Regions from separate parts of the Peribacillus sp. 05N428 genome, predicted to be linked through region 2. Evidence: riboswitches for the same ligand, from Rfam matches in the RefSeq annotation. Region 2 holds a riboswitch; each other region holds the start of a gene.
The links. Region 2 has a riboswitch for thiamine pyrophosphate ahead of tenA (thiaminase II). Riboswitches for the same ligand answer to the same signal wherever they lie in the genome.
Positions count from the first base shown of each region.

Region 1: another riboswitch for thiamine pyrophosphate. It lies ahead of AC1DIV_RS04030 (ABC transporter substrate-binding protein); the one in region 2 lies ahead of tenA (thiaminase II).
Region 3: another riboswitch for thiamine pyrophosphate. It lies ahead of thiC (phosphomethylpyrimidine synthase ThiC); the one in region 2 lies ahead of tenA (thiaminase II).
Region 4: another riboswitch for thiamine pyrophosphate. It lies ahead of tenA (thiaminase II); the one in region 2 lies ahead of tenA (thiaminase II).

Region 1 is NZ_JBFTMS010000003.1:148,991-154,266, reverse strand. Features, by position in the region: gene AC1DIV_RS04045 (ABC transporter ATP-binding protein) at 1-360, opposite strand, end outside; gene AC1DIV_RS04040 (ABC transporter permease) at 344-1,126, opposite strand; gene AC1DIV_RS04035 (thiamine-binding protein) at 1,123-1,407, opposite strand; gene AC1DIV_RS04030 (ABC transporter substrate-binding protein) at 1,419-2,414, opposite strand; TPP riboswitch at 2,548-2,657, opposite strand; gene AC1DIV_RS04025 (protein-glutamine gamma-glutamyltransferase) at 2,971-3,798, shown strand; gene rarD (EamA family transporter RarD) at 3,893-4,822, opposite strand; gene AC1DIV_RS04015 (amidohydrolase) at 4,903-5,276, opposite strand, start outside.
Region 2 is NZ_JBFTMS010000001.1:214,378-219,653, forward strand. Features, by position in the region: gene AC1DIV_RS00945 (AMP-binding protein) at 1-1,067, shown strand, start outside; gene AC1DIV_RS00950 (SDR family NAD(P)-dependent oxidoreductase) at 1,124-1,870, shown strand; TPP riboswitch at 1,999-2,130, shown strand; gene tenA (thiaminase II) at 2,266-2,949, shown strand; gene AC1DIV_RS00960 (ECF transporter S component) at 2,965-3,543, shown strand; gene AC1DIV_RS00965 (ABC transporter ATP-binding protein) at 3,562-5,025, shown strand; gene AC1DIV_RS00970 (energy-coupling factor transporter transmembrane component T family protein) at 5,026-5,276, shown strand, end outside.
Region 3 is NZ_JBFTMS010000008.1:162,816-168,091, reverse strand. Features, by position in the region: gene AC1DIV_RS10775 (histidine phosphatase family protein) at 103-648, shown strand; gene AC1DIV_RS10770 (HAD family hydrolase) at 800-1,588, shown strand; TPP riboswitch at 1,705-1,819, shown strand; gene thiC (phosphomethylpyrimidine synthase ThiC) at 1,955-3,736, shown strand; gene AC1DIV_RS10760 (hypothetical protein) at 3,759-3,929, shown strand; partial or broken gene AC1DIV_RS10755 (DUF3231 family protein) at 4,020-4,529, opposite strand; gene AC1DIV_RS10750 (hypothetical protein) at 4,629-4,772, opposite strand; gene AC1DIV_RS10745 (spore coat protein) at 4,951-5,276, shown strand, end outside.
Region 4 is NZ_JBFTMS010000023.1:10,710-15,985, forward strand. Features, by position in the region: gene thiE (thiamine phosphate synthase) at 1-294, opposite strand, end outside; gene thiM (hydroxyethylthiazole kinase) at 275-1,090, opposite strand; gene thiD (bifunctional hydroxymethylpyrimidine kinase/phosphomethylpyrimidine kinase) at 1,087-1,893, opposite strand; gene thiW (energy coupling factor transporter S component ThiW) at 1,862-2,383, opposite strand; gene tenA (thiaminase II) at 2,399-3,088, opposite strand; TPP riboswitch at 3,180-3,284, opposite strand; SAM riboswitch class I at 3,442-3,546, shown strand; gene AC1DIV_RS19220 (Fur-regulated basic protein FbpA) at 3,722-3,910, shown strand; gene AC1DIV_RS19225 (aspartyl-phosphate phosphatase Spo0E family protein) at 4,160-4,357, shown strand; gene AC1DIV_RS19230 (GNAT family N-acetyltransferase) at 4,427-4,933, opposite strand; gene AC1DIV_RS19235 (DUF459 domain-containing protein) at 5,122-5,276, shown strand, end outside.

The DNA of each region.
Region 1 (5,276 bases), on a different contig from region 2:
GTATTCTTCTAAACCAGCTTTCATCAAAAGGGTTTTTGCCTTTTCTTTATCTCTGGTCCCAGCAAGTTCACTTCCAAGCAAAACATTTTCCAATACCGTTCTCCAAGGTAAAAGGGAAGGCTGCTGAGGCATATAGCTGATATGTCCCTTTAAGCCATTTATCTTTTTACCATCCAATGAAATGATGCCATGATCAGGCTTCAAAATCCCGCCGATCAAGTGGAACAATGTACTTTTACCGCTTCCCGATGGCCCAAGGATCGTGACAAATTCCCCATCATTCACATGGAAATTCATATTCTCCAATATATTCTGCTTACCATCGAAAGAATAGGAGACGTCTTTAATTTCCAGCTTCATCCTTTTCGCCCTCCTTTCTCTTCCAAGAAACCAAGTATTTCTCCAGGAAAGTGATGATTCCAAAAAAGATCAGGCTCATTCCCATAATGATGAAAATGGCTACAAACACCCGATCTGTCCTGAACGCTGAAGAAGCGAGAGTCATATAAACACCAATCCCCGATTTTGCCCCAAGCCATTCCGAAATAACAGCACCCATTACACTATAGGTAGCCGAAATTTTCAGGCCGGAGAAAATGAACGGGATCGAGTGAGGAAGTTCCAGCTTCCAAAATAACTGGTTTTTCCCCGCTCCCATCATCTTGAAATAATGCTTAAGCTCGTATGGTGTCTGGCGAAAACCGTCCAATGATGCGACCGCAACCGGAAAAAAACATACAAGTGAAATCACGATTAACTTAGGCAGCATGCCAAAGCCAAACCAGATCACCAAAAGCGGCGCCAAAACAATGATGGGTATATTTTGTGATAGTATGAGCAGAGGATAAACCGCGTCCTTCACACCTGGAAATAGGTGTAGGATGGCCGCGATCAATAAGCCGATGCAGCTTCCAATAAAAAATCCCGACAACGCAAGCTCGGTTGTGGATATAAGGTGTCCGTAAAGATTGCGGGACGACTCAATTCCTTCAATGAAAATGGCCGATGGAGCGGGAAGCAGCCATTCTTCAACTTTCAATAAGACTGTCACTGACTCCCATACAATCAGCAACAATAATAAAAGAAAGAAGGGAGCCCCCTTCTTCCAAATTCCCCTTCCGATCATGCCCGATATTTCTCCGTTAACGTATCCATCGTAATCCCGCTTGGCTGATATAATATTTTCACTTGGGAAATGACATTCGGCGATCCTATTTCAATCATTCTTACATTCATTTTTTCTATCACGGCAAAAAGTTCGGAAAGCTCCCCCTCCATTGTCGTTTCAAGCGGGTGAACCTCATACTTGACACCTGATTCTTCAATGATCTTGATTGCTTCATCGACCATAGGGATGACATTTTCCCCTTTAGGAATAATTTGTATACTAATTAATGAATTGGCCATTGTATTTCCTCCTAATTTGGTAAAAATTCATTGGTAAATGCCTTTTCAGGATCGAAATCACCTTCAAGAAGCTTATTTTCAGTCATCCACTCACTGTAATTCTTCCAAATTTCAAGCTTTTGTTCACCCCATCGCGGAGCATCATCCTGATACTTGGCTGCAAGCCACTCCTGGCTTTTCTTCACTAGTTCTGGATCAAGATCCGGTGCAGACTCAATTAACACTTCCGCTGCATCATCAGGATTCTTAATCGCAAACTGGTACCCTTTCGAAGCTGCATGAACGAATGCTTTAACAGTCTCGGGATCTTCTTTTATCATCTTTTCATTTGTAGTCAAAACAGGCGTATAGTAATCAAGCTTATCAGAGTATTCGGTTAAGTACACCATATTAAGCTTTTCATTTCGCAACTCAGCCTCAATGCCTGTCCAACCATAATAAATCCAGGCAAAATCTATATCCCTTTTAACCGAAGTGAAAAAATCCGTGTCTCCTGTATTGACTATGTCCACTTCATTTACATCCGCATTATCCTTTTTCATGAGTGAATCAATAATGGCCTTTTCAACCGGAGATCCCCAGCCACCATAAGTCTTCCCTTCAAAATCCTTGGGAGTCGTAATGTCCTTTGCCTCAGGGGAAGCGAACCCCGAGGTATTATGCTGGATGACGGCAGCTACCGAAACAATCGGCACGCCCTGCACGCGGGCCTGCGTTATGCCCTCCTGGTAGCTCACGCCAAATTCAGATTTCCCTGAAGCGACAAGCTTATCAGCTCCCGCTTCACCTGGCATGATAATCTCCACATCAAGACCTTGTTCTTTAAAATAACCTTTTTCCTTGGCTACATACAATCCTGTATGGTTTGTATTCGGTGTCCAATCGAGCACGACCGATACCTTTTTTAATTCTTCATTTTTAGATGCTTCTTCTTTTTCATTAGTTCCGCCTGCTCCGCATCCAGCTAAAAGGAAGAACGAAGTTAACAGTGGTAAGAATTTATTCAAGTCATTATCCTCCTACACATCTTATAAGATTCATATGCCGGAACCATGATGGGGCTCCAGGGCTATTCAAATACTGGATAAAAAAGCAAAAAACGCCCGAAGATGAATTCGGACGTTAACATACAAAACAGAAAATCAGTCATAATATGTTCCCTCCGCTGGCATCACCCAGATCAGGTTCAAAGAGTCAGCATCTAATGGATGCAATCTCAGCCAGCAGTACTGGCCCCCCTACATTTCTCGCACATATGAACTTTTCTCTCTCATTATATCAATTCATAGGGAAAAAGGAATACTAATTTGCTTCTACTCTCTAATTGGAAAGGTATTCCTTGCACTTCAGGATGTCTTGCAAAACATCTTTTGGAACGAAAATCATTGAAAGCAAAATAATTCTGCCTCTTTCTGTTCCAATCATTCCTGGCTGCAACGGTGGCGGACACGTTCCAAATAGTCATTTCTTTGCAAGCATTCATATAATGAGCATTACGTGTAGACATTTTTGTTTACTGGTTTTATTAAACCCTTAATTTCATAAGCAAAAGGTGGATATGTCATGATAAAGATTAATCACAAATGGTTAGATGTCAGTCAAATCCAACCAGGTACAGCCTCTGCCAAATCGCTTGAAACTCTTCAATGCTTGGAGGAAGATTCTAACGTTTTTGAATACCGGAACTTTGGGGATTTTAATTTCGAGATACAGCTGAGGAACCGGGTCATAGAGGCAGCTATTGCGTTGGATAAAAGCGGGCCGGAATTTTCCACACTTGAGGAGTCTCAATCCAATCAGCGTTATTGGCACCTTTCAAAGGATGGCACCTTTACCCTTCAGCCAGGGATTCTCCCTCATGATGCGCTCGTTGACATTTTCATGAATGGGGGGCTTTATGCCTTCGAATGCGGGACAGCAATAGTCGTCACTTTTTTAAAGGCGATTTTGGATTTAATCGGCCCCAGGAATTTCGACTATCTTTTTTCAGACCTATTTTTATATGACTGGCGCCCTCCAAGGAATATGGCTCTCAGCGTTCACCAGGGAAGGGACTATTTACCAGGTGATTGCGTTTACTTCAAAAACCCTGATCACGACTTGGCAACCCCTGAATGGCAAGGTGAAAATGCCATATTATTAGGGAATAACCTCTTTTATGGCCACGGGATCGGGATTACCACTGCACAGGGAATCATCGATGAATTAAATAGCAATAGAAAGCCGTACGCCACCATATCAGCATTCCTGACAACGCATATCATTTTCCTGGATAGTTCCTTCTATAGACAATTCCAACTGAATTCCCCCCGTGCCAATCCCGATAACAGTCCTGCCTGCCTTTCCAATTGTATTGTTTCTGAAATAGGTTCGAAGATATACCTTTCATGACCCTGGCATTTCGCCTATGCCATAAAACCGTTTTATTGAGTAACGACATAAAAAAAATGCTTGGGCAGAAATCTCCCCAAGCATTTTTTTCTTTTCACGCACCAATATTCCCTTTGCCTTTGAACCTGCGGGCACTTGCCTGCCCCCATTTCGTTATGGATAGTGTATAAACAGCCAAAGCTGACCATATGAACAAAAAGGCTAAAAGATGTGCTTTGGTGAAACTTTCATGATAGACGAATACCCCGATCAATAAAGATAAGGTCGGAGCGATATACTGAAAAATGCCAAGCATCGATAACGGGATCTTCTCCGCCCCTTTTGCAAAATATAAAAGAGGCAATGCCGTGGCAATCCCGCCGCCCACCAACAGCAAGCTTGTGCTTCCGTCTGTAAAGAATTGCATTTCCGACCTGTTCATCAAGTAAATCAGGTAACCTAGGGCCAGAGGCGTTACCATCATCGTTTCAAGCGTCAGCCCGATTGCCGATTCGGCCTTGATCATTTTTTTTGCCAGACCGTATAATCCAAAGGTCATGGCCAAAACAAGAGAGATCCACGGGATCGTGCCGAAATGAATGCCAAGGATCAAGACTCCGATTCCTGCAAGCAGGAATGAAATGATTTGGGCCCCGCTCAATTTTTCTTTTAAGACTATCACTCCCAATAGTACACTGACGAGCGGATTGATATAATATCCAAGGCTCGTGTCGAGGATCCGTCCTGAGTTAACGGCCCATATGAACACTCCCCAATTAGCTGTAACAAGCAGGGACGCCGTTAGCAATGCCGTAAAGAGTTTCGGATTTCCCATTATGTTTTTGACATAATCTAGAAACGCCTGCCATTTTTTCATGAACATCAATAAAACCAGCATGAACACGAAAGACCATAATACCCTCTGAGCTAAAATTTCTATTGCACCGACTCCCTGAAGGAACTTCCAGTAAACCGGCACAACTCCCCACATCATGTAAGAAAGGGCTGCATAAATCGCCCCTTCTTTTTGTTGATCCACTTTCATAACAAGCCTTCTTTCCATTTACATTCCTTTATCTAATTCCATCTAACAATTTTGTATTTCCATTTCTTTTTTTGCAACTGTTAATTTTTATCATACATGATTTTGTCATCGATGACCGTCATGACCGCCTCAGCTTTCAGGAGATCATCCGGTGCAACAGCAAAGACATCCAGATTAAACACGGTAAAATCGGCATCGTACCCTTTATTGATCACACCGCGGCGTTTTTCCTGGCCGATTGCTGCAGCACTCCCTTTGGTATACAATGCGAAAGCCTCGAAAACGGAAAGCCTTTCAGACAAACCATATACGGTACGGTCCTCACTGTTGATTTTCATCCTTGTGACAGCTGCATGAATGCCCAAAATCGGATTTAATGGTTCAATGGGTGCATCCGACCCTCCCGCACAAATGATGCCCAAGTTCAAATAGGTTCTCCAGGCATAGGAGGATT
Region 2 (5,276 bases):
ATGTGACTGAAATTATCTTTACCTCGGGAACCACGGGAAGTCCAAAAGGAGTTATGCATACACATAATACCCTTTGTATATCGACAAATTATTGGATTGACCGCTTACATTTAAAATCCGATGACGTTCTTTTCATGGCGTCAACGTTCGCTCACCAAACGGGTTTTGGTTATGGAGTCAGGCTCCCAACACATATTGGAGGTACGGGAATCTATCAAGACATTTGGAATCCGAGAGAGTTTATTGAATGGGTTGAGAAGGAAAAGATAACGTTTACGGCGGGTGCCACTCCTTTTCTGCAAGATACGGTTCAGATGGAGGGGATAGAAAGGTATGACCTCAATTCGCTGCGAGTCTTCGTAGCTTTGGGTGCCCCGATTCCCAGGCATTTAGTAAAGGAGGCCGTGAAAAAAGTACCGTTCAAGATATTGTCAGGGTGGGGACAAACGGAAGATGGCTTGGTAACCTTGACGAGACTTGAAGATACAGAAGAAAAACTGACGAATACCGACGGAATCCCGTTTCCGGGTATGGAGTTAAAGATAGTGGATTTTGAAGGGGAAATCTGTGCCCCGAATATAGAAGGCTCTTTATTAGTAAGGGGTCCGGCTCTTTTTGTCGGCTATTTTAAACGAATCAATGATACGTTAGCTGAGTATAGTGACGGATGGTTCATTACCGGTGATCGAGCATTCATTGATGAAGACGGGTATATCCGGATTTCTGGAAGAAACAAAGACATAATCATACGTGGCGGTGAAAATATTCCAGTCGCTTATGTAGAAAATGTACTGTATGAACACCCGGATATTTCTAGTGCTCAGGTTATTGCGGTTCCAGATTCCCGTCTTCAGGAAAAAGCATGTGCATGTATCAGTATGAAAACGGGGAAGAGCCCGATCACGCTGGATTCCATGCAGGAATTTCTCCTGGAAAAGGGATTGGCAAAACAATATTGGCCTGAATTTATTGAAATAATGGATGACTTTCCTCGTACGGCAAGCGGGAAAATTCAGAAATTCCGGCTCCGGGAAATGATTAATGAAAGGATAACTGACAATATATAAGCAAGCAGCTTAAATAAATCCATATTGACGAAATAGTGAAAGTGGAGGGGAATATGATGACAAAAAGAATGGCATTTATCACAGGTGCTGGAAGCGGAATTGGCAGAGAAATTTCAAAAAAATTGGCTTCTCGCAATATTAACGTCATCGTGGCTGATATTAATCTTAAAAATGCAGAGGAAACGGTTTCTTTAATCGAAAAGTCGGGTTTTGAAGCCAGAGCGGTCCATTGTGATGTAACGAAATTAGAAAGTGTAAAAAAAGCCGTCGAAGAATCAGTGAACTATTATCATAGAATAGATATATTGGTTAATAATGCAGGCTGGGATAAGGTGGAACCATTTTTAAAAAGTGATCCCAGCACATGGAAAAGGATTATCGATATTAATTTACTTGGGCAGATCCATACATGCAAGGAAATTTTACCTCTCATGATTGAAAATGGATACGGTAAGGTAGTAAATATTGCATCCGATGCAGCTAGAGTCGGATCAAGTGGAGAAGCAGTTTATTCGGCTGCTAAAGGAGGGGTTATTGCCTTTACAAAAACGATAGCAAGAGAAATGGCACGTCATAAACTCAACATCAATTGTATAGCGCCAGGTCCTGCTGATACGCCCCTATTTCAAGAAATAGGCTCATATAATGAAGGTATAGCTAGCGCCTTGGAAAAAGCGATTCCATTCCGCCGGCTAGCACAACCAGAGGACATTGCCAGTGCTGTTTCCTATTTCGTTTCGGAAGAGGCAGGGTATATTACGGGGCAAACTCTTTCCGTAAATGGTGGATTAACAATGGTTTAATAGATCGTGGTTATGTGGGTATGGAAGATTGAAAGTTTAGTAACCCTAAATCAAGAAAACTTTTCTAATACGTTTGACAATTGGATTTATCGTGTTAATATAAAGGCAAATGAATTTTAATATACAATTTGTACCACTAGGGGTGCTTTATAGGTAAAAGTTGATTTTTTACCCACAAAAGCTGAGATTAAAGTATGACTTTAAGACCCTTAGAACCTGATCTGGTTTATACCAGCGTAGGGAAGTGGGGTCTGGAACTATACATTTCTGTATTATTTCTTGTACAACCACTTTCTTTACGTTTAAGAAAGTGGTTTTTTGTTTGCAAAAAAAGGGGTGATAAGTGTTTTTTTCTGTATCGTTCAATGAAAAAATACAATTTGGAGGTAATGGACATGAAGTTTTCAGAGGAAATCCGTAAGGAAGTTGATCACATTTGGGAAGCTAGTTTTAATCATCCGTTTGTAGCAGGAATAGGAGATGGCACATTGCCATTGGAGTGTTTCCGTTTTTATGTCATGCAAGATGCCTATTATTTATCTCATTTTGCTAGAGTTCAAGCCTTAGGGGCAGTCAAAGCTACAGATTTACATACAACAAGCAGGCTTGCCGGCCATGCACAAGGAACATATGAAGCGGAGTTGAAGCTTCATGAGAATTTTTCCGAGAGATTAGGCATCACAAAAGAAGAACGGGAAGATTTCAAGCCTGCCCCGACTGCCTATGCTTATACTTCCCATATGTATCGTGCGGCTTATTCGGGACATTTAGGAGATGTTATTGCAGCTATCTTGCCGTGCTACTGGCTGTATTATGAGATAGGTGAAAAGCTGCAAGGGTGCATGCCCGAAGAGCCGATTTATCAAGAATGGATAGCGGCTTACGGAGGAGAGTGGTTCCGCACTTTGGTGGAAGAACAAATTGCGAGGCTGGATGAGATTGCTGAAAAAGTAACTGAAGAAGATAAGGCGAGAATGAAAGAGCATTTTATTCTCAGCAGCCAATATGAATACTCATTTTGGGAAATGGCTTATCGTTTAGAGACATGGCCCGTTCATAAGGAAACATTAGAAGTATAAAAGGAGAATGAAACAATGAAAAAAGGATTGAAATTAACGGATATATTAGTCACGATCGTGATTGCGGTAGCATTTGGAATCGTTTATATCCTTTGGGGTTCGATTTATTATTCCGTTAAACCATTAGGATTACATCTGGATCAACTTATTTATGGAATGTGGTTTATAGCTGGCCCTGTCGCCTTTTTCATTTTACGGAAACCGGGTGTGGCACTTTTGGCGGAGATAGCTGCAGCTTCAGGGGAATTCTTTCTAGGTTCCCCATGGGGGCTGACTGTACTGTTATATGGGGTGGTCCAAGGTTTGTTCGCGGAACTGGTGTTCATGGGGTTCAAATATAAAAAATTCAATATGCCGGTGGCCGTTTTAGCTGCGATGGCTTCCTGCCTGGCATCAGTTATCATGGATTTTGCATACGGGGAAATAGGTGCGCTTTCTACTTGGAATCTATCGTTATTCATGATAGCGAGGTTTGTGGGTTCCATATTCTTTGCAGGTGTGACCGCTTATTATCTAGTTAAAGTCCTGGAAGCAACAGGGGTAACTAATCTTGTGCGTCCGGTTTCCAATAAAGATTATGCAGAACTTGATTAAAAGAAGAGGTTGAGGGCCATGGAACCAATCGTTTCTGTTGAAAAGTTAAGAATGAAATTTCCCGGTGATGAATCTTTGATATTCAAGGACCTATCACTATCATTTGATCAGGGAGAAAAAGTGTTATTGTTGGGACCATCTGGATGTGGTAAATCCACTCTGTTGCAAGTGTTAAGCGGATTGATTCCGAATTCCATCGAAGTCCCGATGAAAGCGGAGAAATTGAAATGCCCTTCTTCATGGGGGTATGTTTTTCAAGACCCTGATAGCCAGTTTTGCATGCCATTTGCCGATGAGGAAATTGCCTTTGTCCTAGAGAATCTTTCCGTCCCTAAAGAAGAAATGAAAGAGAAGATTCAAAATCATTTCCGTAAAGTAGGATTGAACCTGGACCATACAAGTATTGACACATTATCAGGCGGGATGAAACAGCGTCTGGCAATTGCTTCAGTATTGGCCCTTGAACCAGAAGTTATATTTTTAGATGAACCGACCGCCATGCTTGATCCAGAAGGAACGAAAGAAATCTGGGACTTGTTGAAGGAAGTCGGAAAAGACAAAACGGTTATTATCGTCGAACATAAAATTGACCATGTTTTAGAATTCATCGAACGAATCGTGCTTTTAAACGATGACGGTCAAATCATAGCTGATGGTCCAAGAGACACCATTCTTTCCCTATATAAAAATGAAATGAGAGAACATGGAATTTGGTTCCCTGGTGTTTGGGATGAATATATACAGAGTAATGCACCCACTAGGGAATACCATTTTACAGATGGTTTACCCCTTCTGGATGTGCAAGGATTTAGCGGTTTTCGGAATAAAGAGGAAAAAATACACGTTGAAGAGCTGAAGGTGCATTCAGGAGAATGGATTGTGATCAGGGGAGAAAATGGAGCGGGCAAGAGTACACTTTTGCATGCATTGATGCAATTCATAAAAACGAAAGGTACGTATGAATTATTGGGGAACCCCATTAAAATGGTGAAAAATCCAACGGATCATATGACGTTTGTCTTTCAAAATCCTGAGTTTCAGTTCGTTGCAAATACTGTATATGAAGAGATTGCTTATTCATTGCGTATTGATAAAAGGCCGCAACAAGAAATAGATGAGAGAGTCCGCTCATTGCTTAAAGTTTTCCGTCTTGAGGCACATCGGGATAAACATCCATTTCAATTATCAATGGGGCAAAAGCGTCGCTTAAGCGTAGCAGCCTCAATCGTAATAGACAAAAAAATCATTCTCCTGGATGAGCCGACCTTTGGTCAAGATTCGAAAAATACCTTTGCATTACTGGAATGGTTTGAGGAATATCGAAGACGTGGAATAACAGTGATCATGGTAACTCATGACGATCATATTTCAAAAAACTTTGCAACCAGGATCTGGACGGTTAAGGACGGAAATGTAATAAGTGATGAAAACATCGCGCAAGCCGGATTTGTTGAGACCAAAGTTAAAAGGAGTGTCATGTAGATGAATGTTTCAAACACGGAAACATGGCTCCATGGAATTAATCCAAGCCTTAAACTTGGTGTGCTGATTGTGTTATGCATCGTGGCGTTATTCATTCACGACCTGAATTATATGATGAATATCACCATTGGCGTATTACTTTTATTTTTGTTTTTTACCGGGCATTCGATAAAACGCATCCTGCTTTTGTCGATTCCCTTTTGTTTCATTTTTATATCCACCTCGTCTGCCATGATATTATTCGGGCAAGG
Region 3 (5,276 bases), on a different contig from region 2:
TTCAACTTGCATTTATTATATTGCTTTACATAGGTTAATATATTGTTAAGGGCTTTTATAAGAAATAGAAACGAATATTTTAAAAGATAAAAAGGAGAATATATGAAAATTGGTTTGGTACGGCATTTTAAGGTGGCACATGAATTTCCTACTGGGAAATCTGTGACGGCGGATGATATGAAGCAATGGTTTGTGGACTATGATGCAGCGGATATTATTTATGGAACGACTTTATTTGGCGTGGAGGAATGGCAGGAATGTTATTGCAGTGATATGTCGAGAGCCGTCAAGACAGCGGAACACATCTATCCAGGCACGGTTCATCGGATGGAGGAGCTGCGGGAAATACCTTCGCCCCCTTTGAGAGGAAGGATTAAGCTGCCGTTCATCCTTTGGGCCATCTGGATTCGCTGCTGCTCGGTGATCAACAAGCAGACAAGGGCGGAAATTAAGATTGCAGAGCAAAGAATCAATAAAGTATTGGATGAAGTCTTTGCAAAGGGGGAAAGGAATGTTCTGATCGTGAGTCATGCCGCCCTCATGGTATATATGAGGAAAGAGCTGATCCGACGGGGGTTCACCGGTCCAAAGTTCAAGATTGCCAGTAATGGAAAATTGTATATATTTGAAAGCGGAAAAGGGAAATGAATATATGGTTCCCACCGGAAAAGGTAAGCCATTTTGCGAAGAAAGAGGCAGGCATTTTCCGAATAGTTATTCTTTTTTTATTGGTTGTGGTTTATTATTGTAATAGTGTAATTTTTACGAATTCAATATTGGGGAAAGAGGGGTGGACATTTTGCTGAAGGCAGTTTTTTTTGATTTAGATGATACATTACTATGGGATCAGAAAAGTGTAAAAGAAGCTTTTGTGGCCACATGCGAAGTTGCCAAGGAGAAATATGGTCTGAATGTCGACGAGTTTGAAGAAGCGGTGCGGAAGGAAGCGCGTGATCTTTATTCTTCTTACGATACATATGCATTCACTCAAATGATCGGAATCAACCCATTTGAGGGACTATGGGGGAATTTTCAGGATGATCATGATGAATTCCGGAAGATGGCCGGGATTGCACCGGCTTATCGGAAAGAAGCGTGGACGAGGGGCTTGAAGGCATTAGGGATCGATGACCCGGAATTTGGGCTTGAACTGGCAGAACGTTTCCCGGCCGAAAGACGCAAAAAGCCATTTATCTATGAAGAAACATTCCGTGTTCTGGATGAATTAAAAGGGAAGTACAAATTGCTATTGCTAACGAACGGATCTCCTGAACTGCAAAATACCAAACTTGAAATAACGCCTGAACTGGTTCCTTATTTCGACCAAATCGTGATTTCAGGCGCATTTGGACGAGGTAAACCGGATGCCTCCATTTTTGAGCACGCTTTGGAAATCATGGAGCTTGATAAGGATGAAGTATTGATGGTCGGCGATAATTTAATGACCGATATCCTTGGAGCATCACGGGTAGGCATAAAGTCGGTTTGGATAAATCGCCATGATAAGGAACGGAATGAAGTGCTTCCAACCTATGAAATCAAGCATTTAGAGGAGCTTTTCCCTATCCTTGAGAGCCTGGGGAATTAATTGGCGGTCCTCCTCCAAATAACAAATTTTAAATGATTGCAGAGAAAATATTAGGTCTTTCAAATTATTTACAGAATGAAAAGGGTGAGATATAGTTACCCTGTAATCAATTAAATTATTCAGACTAGGGGTGTCCAATAAAAGTTGGGCTGAGAGAGAAGCGCTTAAGCTTCTTAACCCTCAGGACCTGATCTGGTTCATACCAGCGTGGGGAAGTTAGAATCTACTAAACGATGACATTTCAATCGGTCATTTCTGTAGTCATACTAACGTTAGCCGGGTCTTAAATATGAGACCTGGCTTTTTCGTGCGAAATGGATTGGATTTTGTCCTTTTTAAATGAACTTAAAAAGGAGAAATGAAATCATGAAGAGTAATTCAGTAAATGACATGAACGTTTCAATTATGTCCAGTTTTGCCGGGAGTAAAAAAGTGTATGTTGAGGGATCTAGACCCGATATTAAAGTACCTATGCGTGAAATTGAGCTAAGTCCGACAACAGGGGCATTCGGCGAAGAGGAGAATCCGCCTTTACGTGTATATGATACAAGCGGCTTCTATACGGATTCAGAATATCCGATTGATATTCATAAAGGCCTTGCCCCGATTAGACGCAGCTGGGTTCTGGAACGGGAAGATGTTGAAGAGTATGAAGGGCGTGAAATAAAGCCTGAAGATAACGGATATAGAAAAGTGGAGTCACAATCCAATGCCGAAGTTTTTCCGGGATTGAAAAGAAAACCATTGCGTGCGGTGAAAGGGAAAAACGTAACCCAGCTCCATTATGCCCGCAAAGGGATCATTACTCCAGAAATGGAGTTCATTTCGATCAGGGAAAATGTAGCCCCTGAGTTTGTAAGGGAAGAGGTAGCTAGCGGGCGGGCAATCATTCCGGCAAATATTAACCATCCTGAAAGTGAGCCCATGATCATCGGACGTAATTTTCACGTGAAGATAAATGCGAATATAGGAAATTCAGCTGTCAGTTCATCGATCGAAGCTGAAGTGGAGAAAATGACTTGGGCTACACGATGGGGTGCAGACAACATAATGGATCTTTCCACAGGAAAGAATATTCACACGACGCGGGAATGGATTATCAGGAATTCACCTGTGCCGGTTGGGACGGTTCCGATATATCAAGCATTGGAAAAAGTGAATGGGGTCGCGGAAGATTTAAATTGGGAAGTTTTCCGGGATACATTAATCGAGCAGGCTGAGCAAGGTGTCGATTACTTCACCATACACGCTGGTGTACTTTTGCGATACATCCCCATGACAGCAAAGCGAGTTACGGGTATTGTTTCCCGGGGAGGCTCCATCATGGCACAATGGTGCTTGGCCCACCACCAAGAAAGTTTTCTCTATACACACTTTGAAGAGATTTGTGAAATCATGAAGACGTATGATGTTTCTTTCTCATTAGGTGACGGTCTCCGTCCGGGATCCATTGCAGATGCAAACGATGAGGCACAATTTGCGGAATTGGAAACACTTGGGGAATTGACGAAGATTGCTTGGAAGCACGACGTTCAAGTCATGGTGGAGGGACCCGGCCACGTACCGATGCATTTGATTAAAGAAAATATGGATAAGCAGCTGGAAGTCTGTCAAGAAGCACCATTCTATACCCTGGGACCATTGACGACGGATATAGCTCCTGGATACGACCATATCACTTCTGCGATTGGTGCTGCCATGATTGGATGGTTTGGAACTGCCATGCTTTGCTATGTGACACCGAAAGAGCATTTGGGACTGCCGAATAAAGAGGATGTTCGGGTAGGGGTCATTACTTATAAAATTGCAGCACACGCAGCTGATCTTGCAAAAGGCCATCCGCAGGCAAGAAAACGGGATGATGCCCTTTCGAAGGCTAGATTCGAATTCCGTTGGAGAGATCAATTCAATCTTTCCCTTGATCCTGAAAGGGCGGTTGAGTATCACGATGAAACTCTTCCGGCAGAAGGGGCCAAAACAGCCCATTTCTGTTCAATGTGCGGACCGAAATTCTGCAGTATGAGAATCTCTCAGGACATTCGTGATTTGGCGAAGGAAAAGGGTCTGGGTTTTGAGTCGGTAATCGATGAAGGGCTTAAAGAAAAAGCGAATGAATTTAGGAAAACGGATGGGGAAATCTATCAATGATTCCGACGAGAGGGAGAATTCGATGAATCGGGTAATCCAGATAAAAGTTGAAATGAAACAGTTGGAAACTCAATTGGAGCAGCTGAAAAGGGAGCTGAACATTTTTCGGGAGAATTGTAACCATGAATTTGTGAAAAATGATTATAGTCAACAATGTACAAAGTGCCACTTGATCGAAAGTCTGCAATGGTAATGATTCCATAATCGTCCTTATGGAATGACTCCCTTAATCATGTTGGACATTCAATCACAAAACATGATTAAGGGGATCTTTCATTACTATTTACATACTTGTTTTATTAATATGAAGAGGAGGAGGGACAAGCCATCCTTTTTCCTTATTCAATCTAAGGAAGTCAGCACCCAATGCAGCTTTGTTGGTATGGAATTGCGCAAACATCTGTGCAATATCCTCGCGGATGCATTGACCCATCATTTGGCTGCAAGCAACTAATCCTGCATTAATATCGATTGATACTGAAGCGGAGATTTCAGGATCTTGAAGACGTGCCCCGACGGGAATATCCTCCAAATTAGCTTTAGGCCTTTCAGGTGGTGAGGGAGGCAGTCCTACGTTATTTTATTTTAATAATGATTCAAGTTGGTCATGTTCCTGTTTTTCTTGATTGATCACTTCAACAAGCAATTTATGCAGGTCCTTGTCGCCAGTATGATTAAGCATGGTTTGATGACAGGCAATCAACCCTTTTGTAGTGGTTAGAAATGCCCATGTTCCAAATACCTCTCCGTAATGCATAGGCTCATCTTTCGGATTTCCGCTTAAAATTCCCATAACCATCCTCCTTGAAATTCATTAACGCATTTAAGTTACCCTGAATTCATCCAAGCATGCATCGTTGATGTTTGGGAAAGGTTAGAGGGCTTTTAATGCTTACCCTTTTATTCCTTGCAGCCATTCTTGATAACATTCATCACAGAGCATTTCATTTCTATCCGTGTCAGTAACTTGAAATGTTACGACATGGATTTTTTTTTCTTCCGTGACATCACTACAATAGAAGCATTGATGTGTCATTAGAAATCCTCCCATGTATATAAAGTGTTTATAGTTTAAAGCGCCACGGTTTTTTTATACAGAAAAAATGGTTCAGCAGCTTATTGGTCTTCTTGGAAGAGTTTAGACTGAATAATCCGGTTGGGGTTTAACATACTAAACGTGTTCGCTTGATTGATAAAATGAGGAGGGAAATACAATGCAAAACCAAAATCAACAAGGTCAAGTACACCAGAACATGCAAACGGGTGCCATTCCCCCACAATTGAATCACGGTGGTCACGAAGTATTCGATGTACATGAAGTGCTGTCGGGAGCGATTGGTACTTTAAACACGTATACTCTTTTGCGTCAGCATGTCCAAGATCAGGAATTACTCGACATTCTGGATCGTCAATATCAGTTCATCCAAGATGAATATAATATTTCATTGGAGTGCTTCCAAACGGGCCAGGATCCTTCTAAACCGACTCAGAGCTACAAAATGAATCAAGGTAACGATTTTATATATGGATTGACACCGAC
Region 4 (5,276 bases), on a different contig from region 2:
TTTGACGACAGGCAGTGGGAGGTCATCTTGTCCAATATGAATTCCGTCCGCTCCAACCGCAAGTGCTATATCCACCCGGTCATTGATGATAAGGGGAATGGAAAGCTCATTCAATAACTGTTTTAATGCAGATGCTTTTTTATAAAAGGAGAGGGAGGAATTGTTTTTCTCTCTAAGTTGTACGATCGAGACTCCTCCTGAAACCGATTCTGCAATGATTTTGGTCAATTCTTCTATTGCTATGGACTCTTCCGTAACTAAATACAGGCTTAAATCAATTTGCGACTTCTTCACTTAGTTTCACCTCATGCATCCAGATTTCCTTATCCATTCTTGATATGGCATCGATTAATCGCACACGGAAAGTACCTGTTCCTTCATCCTTTTGAAGGGTTGAGGCTGCCAGTTCCCCTGATATGCTCATTGTTGATATACCGGCAATTGCGGCAGAATAGAAATCATCGGTGACTCCGGAAAAAGTTCCGATAAGAGCAGTGGACATGCATCCGGTACCTGTAACATTAGTTAAAAGGAGGTTCCCGTTATCGATGATGGACGTATGTTTTCCATCGCTGACCGCATCCTTAGCTCCGCTGACCACGATGATGCTATTCAATTCATTTGCCGCTTGTGCAGCCAGCTCGGCATTGCTAATCGCAAGTTCCCCCGAATCCACTCCGCGTGTAACGGTATCCCCACCCATCATTGACAGGATTTCACTCGCATTTCCGCGAATGATTTGGAAAGTAACCTTACTTAGGAGCTCTTTGACTTGCTCTGTACGATAGGAGGTGGCACCAACTCCCACCGGGTCCAAAATGACCGGGATGTCCAGGGCATTTGCCGTTTTACCGGCAATCTCCATTGCTTCCAAGGCTTTATCATCGATCGTACCGAAATTCAGGACCAATGCATTTGCTAATTTGACCATATCCGCCACTTCTCTTGGGCTCGATGTCATTACTGGTGAACCTCCGATGGCAAGGGTGGCATTTGCACAGTCATTGACCGTAACAAAGTTTGTGATTTGGTGAACGAGTGGTTTCCTTTCTCTTACCTTCATAAATAAATCGGCTGAAGAAATCTTCATAACAAGTCACTCCGTTCTTTTTTTGAATATGAATGAAAATGATGGACAGGTCCATGACCTTTACCGATTGAAAAGCTATTGCTTATCGCTTCGGAAATATAGGTCTTGGCTTGTTCGATCGAGACTTGCAATGGCAGTCCATTTGCCAGGTTAGATGTAATGGCGGATGATAGGGTGCAGCCCGTACCATGAGTGTTTTTGGTATGAATGCGCTCTCCCTTGATCCAGTGGAAGTCAGTACCATCATAAAAAAGATCATTTGGATTTCCTGCTGCATGGCCGCCTTTAAGTAAAACGGCTTTGGGACCCATTTCTTGTATCGAAATGCATGCCCTGTAGAAATCTTGTTTCGTCCGAATCGGGAAGCCAGTAAGTACTTCCGCTTCTGGTACATTGGGTGTTACAAGAGTTGCAAGCGGAAGCAATTCCGTTTTTAAGGCAGAGACGGCCTTTTCGTCGAGCAAATGGTGGCCGCTTTTGGAAATCATGACAGGGTCAAGGATAACGATGGCAGGCATGAAGGTTTTAAGGGACGCAGCGACCGTTTCCACGATTTCTTTAGATCCAAGCATGCCTATTTTTACTGCATCGACAGGAATATCTTCAAAGATAGCTGCAATTTGATCCGATATGATAGCTGTTTCAATGGGCTGTACAGAACGGACTTCCATTGTGTTTTGGGCGGTTACGGCTGTGATGGCAGACATTCCAAATACACCATGTGCAGAAAATGTTTTTAAATCCGCTTGTATTCCAGCACCGCCCCCTGAATCAGAGCCTGCGATCGTTAATGCTGTTTTCATAAAAAAACCCCTTCATATAATTATTTTTTAGCAGTATTTTAAGTAATATGAAAGCTAAAATCGCCCCTGCGAATGAACTGAACATAAAAGCCGGTAAAAAACCAAAAAGAGCAGCTTTTTCTCCCAATAGGAGGGTTGCAAGCGGATAACAGGCCAGGGAACCGAGAATGCCGGTCCCGATCACTTCCCCTAAACAGGCGAATTTTAAGCTTTGTGTTTTTCGATAAAGGATGGCGGCCAAAAGTGCACCAATCATGCTGCCGGGAAAGGCGAAAATTGAACCGGTACCAGACATGTTTCTAATGATGGAAACTAAAAAAGCTTGTGTCACAGCATATGTAGGCCCCAATAGAACCGCCGTCAGGACATTTGCCAGATGTTGAATAGGAAAGATTTTTGCAAATCCTGCAGGGATGAAAATAAATGAACTGGTCAGCGTCGTTAAAGCCGTGATCATGGCTGTCAATGTCAGTTTCTTGATAGGATTCATCCTCATGTCAACCACCTACAGAGGCCAATCCTGCTCATTTTGAACCATGTCCCAGAATAAATATTCATATCGGGAAGTAACCAAAAAGTGCTTTTCTAATCTAAGAAGTTCCTTTTCAGGCATGCCTTCCGTCAATTCTTCCAACAAAGTGATCAGCCACTTGTGTGCTTCCCCGAATTCAGGAGATGAATAGGACCTTATCCAATCTGCGTAGCGATTGTTTTCCAGTGCTGCTCCATTTTGTTCTTTTAATAGCAAACCGATTTCATAATAATCCCAAGCGCAGGGCAGGAGACAGGCGATCAAGTCTGCCAAAGTCCCATGCTGAGCTGCATTTAGCATGTAACCTGTATAGGCTAGAGTGGTTGGAGTAGGTTCTGTACTTTCCAATTCCTTGGAGCTGATCCCGAATTCGGAAGCATAATGCCGATGAATATCCATTTCCACTTGAAGGGTTTCATTTAAAATGCTCGCAAATTTTGCCATGGTTTCGATGTTATGGGCTTTGATGACACCTAAAGCAAAGAGCTTGGAATAATCCATGAGATAGACATAGTCCTGCTTCAGGTAATAGGCAAATTTCTTTTCAGGAAGTGTACCGTTTCCAATTGCCTGGACAAAGGGATGTGAATGGTTCCTTTTCCAAATCTCTTTTGCCCGTGCATGCAGTCTATCACTGAATGTTTCTAATTTTGTATTCTCCATTGTTCATCCTCCTATAGAATGGCTCCTTTTGTTGAATAAAAAACCCCGTTCCTGAATACGGAACGGGGTAGATGGATATAGTCTGTAAAATGGACGATATCATCCACTTCCCTCCGCCGGTATGAGCCGGTTCAGGTTCAAAGGGTCCGGAACTAATTCCATCTCAGTCTTAAAAAAGACTCCCCTAGTGGTGTGAATTGTATGTAATTACTGACATCATATCAGAAAGACAAGAAAATGCAACCCGTATTTGAAAGAGGAATCACTTTATGTCCAGGAAAAAAGGGAGAACCAGGTAATTGACTTTTGAAGATTATTAGGTTAGAATCATTTCTACATCATTATATATCGAATTCTTATCCAGAGAGGTGGAGGGACTTGGCCCTAAGAAACCTCGGCAGCGGACCCGTTTAGGGAACTGTGCTAAATCCAACAAGCATATGCTTGGAAGATAAGAAGAGCCGTACGGACACTGTCAGCCTCTTCTTAAATTAGAAGGGGCTTTTATTTTTGGGAAATAACGTTTAGTGACATACTAGAAAAGGTATATATAATTTGGTGAAATCAAACAAGTTGATAAAGTTTAGCTAACTAGAAGCAGGCACTAGGACGACTGGGAAAGGAGCCATTTACATGGCAGAATTATTTAAGAGGATTGAACAGAGGAAGGCAAAACTCATTGAAGAGCTATTGGCCAATGGAGTATACAAAACCTCTGATGAAAGGCACCTTTATGATGCCCCATTAAAAGTACTTGAAGATGAATATAAGATTGTTATAAATAGACCTAATAACGAGTCACCTTCTGAATGGATGACATAGTAAACGGAATACAATATTTGGATTTTTGGATAAGGGATATGATGTAAGCATTCGCAGTCTACACTAGTGGATGCTTTTTTTGCGTTTATTAGAAAACGACACAAATTATACATAATTAAATAACAAAATAGGTGTTTTGTCACATTTGACCTATAAAATAACACATTTAATTTCTGAAAAATAGTTGATTTTAACTAGTGGTTTCATTATGATGAAAGTGTAAAAATATTGAATAAATGGGAGGTGACTATGATGCCTTGCCGTAAGGTAACTATAGAAAAAGTAGAAGAGAAGAGACAGGAAATGATAAAGTTGGGAGCGATTTACGGCTTAACAAGTCTGCTGACTGTACAAGCCAGTCAAGAATTGGATACGCTATTGAATACGTTAGCAAGTAAAAGAGATTCTGAATATTTTTCCCTTCAAGAAGCATATAGGTATTTTTAAATTAGCAATTCGACCTGTATTAATCTGAAAAAGCTACTGCTCAAGGCAATAGCTCTAAAGAATTATATATTAAATATCGACACGTTTACCTAGAATGATCAAATCCCGCTCAATGCCATCCATCTCGGCAACTTGAGGTAAATGTGCCCATTCTTCAAACCCGAATTTGGAAAAAAGCTTAAGGCTTGGTGTATTATGGGCGAAAATGAAACCCAATAAAGTCTTAACGCCTAATTTTGGACTCAATTCAATTGCCTTTCGAATCGAAATTTGTCCAATTCCTTTTCCCCGGAAATAATCATCAATGTAAATACTGATTTCGGCAGTGGAATTATATGCCGGTCGGCCATAAAAGGATTGAAAGCTCATCCATCCAGCGGTTTTCCCTTCTATAGTAATGATATATAGCGGTCTACTTTCTGAATGATGTTCCTCAAACCATTTAACCCTCGATTGGACGGATACAGGTTCCGTATCTGCCGTGACCATTCTTGAAGCAATTGTCGAATTATATATTTCAACAATTCTGGGTAGATCAGATAGTTCTGCCTCTCTAAACTCTATGTGTTCTTCCATGATTTAAACTCCTAACTATCATTTATTCAATCTCCAGAATGAAGGGTAATCCCGTTTCCATTGAAAGTTTTATATTATCATACACTCTTTATTCTTTATCTGACAATTCTTTTTTATGTTAGTACTGCAGATTTTTTGGGTATGAAAAAGATTAAATACTTCTAGTAAAAAGACAAGAGGAGAACCAAATGAAAAAATTGGCAGGTATATTGATTATCGTACTGGTTATATGTTTTGCTGCATATGAATTTCAGGCCTCGGAGTCGGAAGATGTGCAAAGGGTCATGGCTTTTGGAGATTCATTAACCTATGGAAAAGGGGATAAGGACGGGGAAGGATATAT